Linked DNA regions of Chondromyces crocatus. The protein of the gene in region 1 interacts with the protein of each later gene in a pairwise test. Links are inferred from orthologs where the notes say so. Each region holds a gene or a part of one and is shown on either strand. Other genes may lie near its edges. The genes, in order: glnD and CMC5_RS37150.

What was found.
Region 2: the proteins of glnD (region 1) and CMC5_RS37150 interact in binary tests that used the Escherichia coli proteins (3 or more experiments, as listed by UniProt). The link is inferred for Chondromyces crocatus from one-to-one orthologs.

Annotation. Positions count from the first base shown.
Region 1 is NZ_CP012159.1:6,539,283-6,542,949, reverse strand. What follows is about bases 226-3,582. They hold glnD ([protein-PII] uridylyltransferase), read left to right. Parts: upstream 226-625; coding sequence 626-3,382; downstream 3,383-3,582. Other genes in these bases: CMC5_RS23835 (tetratricopeptide repeat protein), read left to right, coding at 3,379-3,582; CMC5_RS23845 (CheR family methyltransferase), read left to right, coding at 226-629. In the rest of the region: more of CMC5_RS23845, read left to right, coding at 1-225; more of CMC5_RS23835, read left to right, coding at 3,583-3,667.
Region 2 is NZ_CP012159.1:10,268,222-10,271,492, reverse strand. The notes cover bases 311-3,271. They hold CMC5_RS37150 (P-II family nitrogen regulator), read left to right. Parts: upstream 311-1,602; coding sequence 1,603-1,941; downstream 1,942-3,271. Other genes in these bases: glnA (type I glutamate--ammonia ligase), read left to right, coding at 1,987-3,271; CMC5_RS37155 (serine/threonine-protein kinase), read right to left, coding at 311-1,259. Also shown: more of CMC5_RS37155, read right to left, coding at 1-310. UniProt on the Escherichia coli protein: P-II indirectly controls the transcription of the glutamine synthetase gene (glnA). P-II prevents NR-II-catalyzed conversion of NR-I to NR-I-phosphate, the transcriptional activator of GlnA. When P-II is uridylylated to P-II-UMP, these events are reversed.

The DNA.
Region 1 (3,667 bases):
TCTACCGGGATCCGTTGGCCTGGGAGGCGATCGCGAGCGCGGTGGTGCCGACCTTGCCCAACCGGCCGATCGCGGGCCTCTCCGCCGGATGCAGCACGGGGGAAGAGGCGTACACGCTGGCGATGGTGCTGGCGAGCGCGGGGCGGCGCTTCAGCGTGCTCGGGGTGGACCGGTCGCAGGACGCGGTGACGGCCGCGCGGGAGGCGACGTACTCGGCCGAGGCGGCGTGTCACCTGCCGCCAGCATACGTGCGGCGCTACTGTGAGGTGGACGGGTCGGCGCTGCAGGTGTGCAAGGAGCTGCGCTCGCTGGTGAGCTTCGAGGTCTGCGATCTGGTGTCGACGGTCCCGCGGGGCGGGTTTCACATCATCCTGTTCAAGAACGTGCTGCTGTACCTGGCTTCGCCCGCGGGGGAGGCGGTGGCGCGGCGGCTGATGGCCGAGCTGGATCCGCGGGGGCTCTTGTTCACGGCGGCGAGCGAGGTGCCGCGCCTGTGCGGGGTGGGGATCGCGACGGCCCGCCTGGCGTCGGGGGTGACGGCATTCCGGGTCGGCGCGCGTACGGGGAGCGAGCCGCCACCGCCGCTGACGTGGCCTCCGCCTCACGGGGGTCAGGAAGGCGGCAAATGAGCTTCGTCGTGGGGGTGCATGCGGGGCCGTCGTCGGCGGTGGCCGAGCTGCGGGCGGCGTATGCCGAGGGGCGCGCGGCGCTGGACGAGCAGGTGACGCGCGTGGTCGCCGTGCCAGGAGAGGCGTCGGCGGAGGCGATCGCGCAGGTGGGGATCGCGCTCGGGCGGGAGCGGGCGCGGCTCGTGGACGATCTGCTGGTGAGGCTGTTCTCCGCGACGCGGGAGCCGCGCGAGGGGGGATGGGGGGCGTCGGAGCGGAGCATCTGGGACGAGGTGGCCCTGGCGGCGGTGGGAAGCTACGGGCGAGGCGCCGTCGCGCTGCGCAGCGATCTCGATCTGCGCATCATCGCGCGCGACGTGCAGGAGGCGGCGACGGTGGTGGAGTCGCTGCTGTATCCGCTCTGGGACATGGGGGTCTCGGTGGGGCACCAGGTGGTGAGCATCGAGGACCTGATCGCGTCGGCGCGCGATGATCTGCCGTCGGCGACGACGCTGCTGGACTGGCGGCACCTGGCCGGGGATCGGGATCTGTCGGAGTCGCTCTGGCAGCGGGCGGTGACCGGGCTGCTCGCGCACTCGGAGCTGCCGCTGTTCATCGAGCGGCTGCGGCAAGAGGTGGAGCAGCGGCACGCGCGGTTCGGTGGGTCGGTGTACCTGCTCGAGCCGGACGTGAAGAACGGGGCAGGGGGGCTCCGGGATCTCGACATCGCGCGGTGGGCGAGCAAGGCGCGCTGGGGCGCGGGCGAGGTGGAGGCGCTGGTGCGCTTCGGGGCGCTGGTCACGCGGGAGGCGGCAGAGATCCGGGCGGCCGAGGACACGCTGTGGCGGCTGCGCAACCTGCTCCACGCGGGGGCGAACCGGCGGAACGATCGGCTGACGTTCGACAAGCAGGAGGCGTGCGCGGCGGCGCTCGGCTACGGCGCCGGGGACGAAGCGGTGGAGCGGATGATGAGCGACTACTACCGGAGCGCTCGCACCATCTCCCGCACGCTGGAGATGCTCCTGACGCGCGCGACGCCGACGTTGACGCGACGGCGGCGGCACGAGGAGGATCTGGGCGGTGGGCTGCGCCTCTTCGATGGGTGCGTGGCGCTGGCGAACCCGCCGGATCTGCGCACGGATCCGGCGCTCGCGCTGCGCGCGTTCTCCGTCGCGGTGGAGCGGGGGTTGCCGCTCCTGGGGCCGACGCGGGAGGCCATCGCGCGGGCGTCGGCGGAGCCCGCGTTCTGCGCTGCGCTGCGAGAGAGCGCGGAGGCGGCGCAGCGGTTCCTCGCGCTGCTCGTGACGTGCAAGGAGACGCAGCTCAAGAGCGGCTCGCCCATCCGGGAGATGCACGAGCTGGGGCTCTTGCTGGCGATGATCCCGGAATTCTCTCCGGTGGTCGGGCGGGTCCACCACGACGTGTACCACGTGTACACGGTCGACGTTCATTCGGTGGCGGCCGTGGATCGGCTGGCCGAGGTGACGCGCGGGGATCTGGCGGCGGAGTTCGGTCTGCCATGCCGGCTGGCGGCGGAGGTGAGCCGGCCCGAGGTGCTGTTCGCGGCGACGCTGCTGCACGACGTGGGCAAGGCGATCGGGGGCACGGAGCACAGCCAGCGGGGTGCGGAGATGGCCCAGGGGATCCTGGCGCGGCTGGGGTTGCCACCGCAGGACGTGGCGGAGGCGTGCCACCTCATCCTGAAGCACCTGGTGATGTACCACGTGGCGACGCGGCGGGATCTGGACGACCCGGCGGCGATCGCCGAGTTCTGCCGCGAGGTGAACGGGCGCGAGGGGCTGCGGAACCTGTACCTGCTCACGGTGGCGGATCTGTCGACGACCAGCCCGACGTCGATGACGTCGTGGAAGGCGCGGATGCTGGACGAGCTGTACCTGGCGGCGGATGCCTCCCTTGCCGGGCAGGTGGTCGACGACGAGCGGCTCGATCGGGCCGTGGCCGAGGCCACGCGGGCGGTGGCGTCGGTGCCGCTCGCGGAGGAGGCGGAGCGGGCGGAGTTGCACGCGTTCACGAGGGATTATCTGGCCTCGATGCCCGAGCGTTACCTGCTGTCGAACGGGGCGCCGGCGATCGCGGCACACGCGACGGTGGCGTGGGAGCAAGAGCGCTCGCAGGCGCTGGCGAGGGTTGCGCTCGTGCCGTCGCGTCATCCAGAGGCGGCGGAGCTGTGCGTGGCGGCGTGGGATCGTCCCGGCTTGCTCGCGGCGCTCACCGCGGCCATCGCCGCATCGCGTCTGGTGGTGCACGCGGCGCAGATCCACTCGCGGACGACGGGGGCGGGGCAGATCCAGGCGGTGGATCTCTTCTGGGTGCGTGATCGGGGCGATGGGGTGGAGGGGGTGGCGCGCTCGATCCCGAAGCTCGTTCGCGACATGCACGCGGTGCTCTCGGGGGAGGTGGAGGGAGCGGCGCTGGTGCAGCAGCGGGCGGCGTCGTTCCGGGAGCGGAAGTCGCCGCGGGTGCGGACCCAGGTCAAGGTGGACAACCGGGCCTCGCCGAGGCACTCGGTGCTGGAGATCTTCACCCGGGATCGGCCAGGGTTGCTCTTCACGATCTCCGACGCGCTGTACCAGGTGGGGCTCTCGATCGCGGTGGCGAAGATCAACACCGAGGGGACACGGGTGGCCGACGTGTTCTACGTGAACGAAGCGGGGGGGGAGAAGATCGCGCCAGGGCGACGCACGGCCGAGATCCGGGAGCGGATCGAGGCGGTGCTGCGCGAGACGGAGAGAGAGGAAGGGATCGTCGGATGAGGGTGCGGAACGGGAACAGGGGTCGGGCAGGGGTCGCGACGCTGGTCGGTGGACTCTTCGTGGTGGTGGGGTGTGGCGCGTCGCAGCCTCCGCCCGAGGAGCCGCTCGTGGCAGATCCGCCGCTCGGCGCGGAGGAGAGCCCGTCGGCCAGTGCGGCGAACAAGGCGCTCGCGCAAGGGATCGAGGAGATCAAGGCGGAGCGCTTCGCGGAGGCGAAGCCGCACCTGGAGCAAGCGCTCTCGCTGAAGCCGGACAGCGCCGAGGCGGCGTATTACCTGGGCCTCG
Region 2 (3,271 bases), 3.7 Mb from region 1 along the record:
ACGAGCAGCGCGCGTCCCCAGCCACCTGGGCGTCGTGCTCGCAGAGGCTCCTCCACGTCGTGGCGTGGCAGTGGTCTCTCGCCCCCAGGTCCCACGGGACCAGTCGGCTGAGGTCCAGCGAAGGCGAGCCCCGGGCTCTGCGGAGGAAGCGAGCGCAGCTCGGGATCGGGTGTGGGGAGGCCGGCTGGAGAAGGACGACGCTCCACGCCGGGTGCGGACAGGTGCCCGGGCTGAGAGGCCGAGAACGGTGCGGAGGTCCTCGCGATGCCGAAGCCGCCATCCAGGGACGGTTCCCCGCCGCGAAGCTCCACCGGGATGTCATCGAGCGAGGGGGTCCCGAGTGCCGGCTCTACCCCACGCGCACCCGAGGCGTTCATCCCGAGCGCGATGGCCAGCTCGTCGGCGAACTCTTTCGCCGTCTGATGACGCTTCTCGATCGACCGGTTCAGCGCCCGATCGAACCACAGCGTGAACGACGGCGGCAGATCGGGTCGCATCTCGGCGGGACGAGGCAGCGGCGCGTTCGCGATCTGCGCGAACGTCATCGCCACGCCTTGATCGGTCTGCCACACGGTGCGGCCGGTCAGGCACTCGAACGTGATGCATCCGAGCGCCCAGAGATCCGCTCGATGATCCACGGCGCCCTGACCGCGCACTTGCTCGGGGCTCATGTATGCGGGCGTGCCGAACACCGCGCCCTCGCGCGTCAGCCTCGCCTGCTTGTCCCCGCCGTCCATCGGCGTGTAGAACTTGGCCAGCCCGAAATCGAGGATCTTCGCGCACAGCCGCCCTTCCTCGTCCTTGGTGAGGAAGATGTTCTCCGGCTTCAGATCGCGGTGAACGATCGACGCCGCGTGCGCCTTCGCGAGCCCACGGCAGACCTGGGTCATCACCACGACCGTCGTCTCGAAGTCGAGGGTCCGGACGACGGTCATGCGCTCGTAGAGAGACTCCCCTTCCAGCAGCTCCAGCACGAGGAACGGCCGCCCATCCTCCAGGCGCCCGGAGTCGTACACATCGCAGATGAAGGGGCTCCGGATGGCCGCTGCCGCGCGTGCTTCCCGGAGGAAACGCTCCACGACCACCGCCGAGGTCGTGAGTTCCTGGGCCAGGACCTTGATCGCTACGCGCTTGCCGATGTCGATGTTCTCGGCCTCATAGACCGCAGCCATCCCGCCCCGGCCGATCTCGCGCGTGATGCGGTGCTTTCCGGCAAGCAGCGTACCTACCGGGATCTTCGCTTTGTTCGGCAAAGCCATCAGGGCAGCGTTGTCCCGCGGGTTCGGACCGGCAGCCTATGCGAGGCGCACCAGGAGAACAAGGAGCGCTCGGCGTTCCGTTCATCCCCCCCGGGGTGAAAACTCATTTCCTCGCTCCGATGCATCCCTGAAACACTCCGGAAACCTGTGCCCAGCTACACCACGCCTGGCCCTGACCGCCACCATGACGGTCAGGGCCGGGTCTGTCCGGATGTTCCGGGTAGATCGCTGGTCGATGTGGAAGCGGATCCCAGCGGCCGCGGGATCGTGGGCGCTGGGGGATCCGTCCGGCGGGGGGGGCCCCTACCGCGACGGCCCGCGCCCGGGGCCCTGGCGAGAGCACATGAAGAAGGTCGAGGCGATCATCAAGCCGTTCAAGCTCGACGAGGTCAAGGACGCCCTCGCCGAGGTTGGCATCCAGGGCATGACCGTCACCGAAGTGAAGGGCTTCGGTCGGACTGGAGGCAAGAAGGAAGTCTATCGAGGCTCCGCCTACGTCGTCGACTTCGTCCCCAAAGTGAAGATCGAGATCGTCGTCCCCGACGACATGGTGAACGACGTCATCGACGCCATCGAAAAGAGCGCGAAAACTGGGCGGATCGGCGACGGGAAGATCTTCGTGATGCCCGTGGAAGAGGCAGTGCGGATCCGCACCGGGGAGCGGGGCGAGGACGCGATCTAGGGCCAAGGCGCGCCCGCTCATCAACGTGGAGAGAGGTAGGAGAGCATGAAGCCGAAAGAGGTCATCGCATTCGCGCGCGAGAACGACTGCAAGTTCGTCGATCTCAAGTTCATCGATCTGCCTGGCATCTGGCAGCACACCACTATCCCTGCCAGCCGCCTGGATGAAGACCTCTTCGAGGAGGGGATCGGGTTCGATGGCTCCTCGGTGCGCGGCTGGCAGCCGATCAACGCCAGCGACATGCTGATGACGCCGGACCCGACGACGGCGAAGATCGATCCCTTCCACGCCCACAGGACCCTCAGCCTGATCTGCAAGATCAGCGATCCGGTCACCGGCCAGCCCTACGGCCGCGATCCGAGATACATCGCTCAGAAGGCCGAGAACTACCTCAAGGCGAGCGGCATCGCCGACACCGCCTTCTTCGGCCCCGAGGCGGAGTTCTTCGTCTTCGACTCCGTGCGTTACGACGTCTCCCCGCGCGGTTCCTTCTACGAGATCGACAGCGATGAAGCGGCCTGGAACACCGGCAAGCCGGGCCCCAACTTCGGTCACAAGGTGCGGCACAAGGAGGGCTACTTCCCGGTCCCTCCGACAGACGTCCTGCATGATCTCCGCGCCGAGATGATGAGCCAGCTCATGGAGAGCGGCATTGAGGTCGAGGTGGGCCATCACGAGGTGGCTTCCGCAGGCCAGTGTGAGATCGGCATGCGTTTCTCCACCCTTACCAGGGTCGCCGACAACCTCATGTGGTACAAGTACGTCGTCAAGAACGTCGCCAAGCGGAACGGCAAGACGGCGACCTTCATGCCGAAGCCCGTCTATGGCGATAACGGCAGCGGCATGCACTGCCACCAGTCCCTCTGGAAGGAGGGGCGCCCCCTCTTCGCTGGCGACGGCTACGCAGGCCTGTCCGACATCGGCCTCTGGTACATCGGAGGCATCCTCAAGCACGCCAGCGCGCTCGCCGCCCTCACCAACCCGACGACCAACAGCTACCGGCGCCTGGTCCCTGGCTACGAGGCCCCGGTGAACCTCGCCTACTCGAGCCGCAACCGCTCGGCCTCCATCCGCATTCCCCTGCCCCCTGGTTCCAGCCCGAAGGGCCGCCGGATCGAGGTGCGCTTCCCCGATGCGACCTGCAACCCCTACCTCGCCTTCGCCGCCATGATGCTCGCCGGACTCGACGGGATCATGAACCGCATCGATCCAGGTGATCCGCTGGACAAGGACATCTACGCCCTCTCTCCCGAGGAGCTGAAGGGGGTCCCCCACGTCCCTGGCGCGCTCAACGAAGCCCTCGACGCACTGGAGCGAAACCACGAGTTCC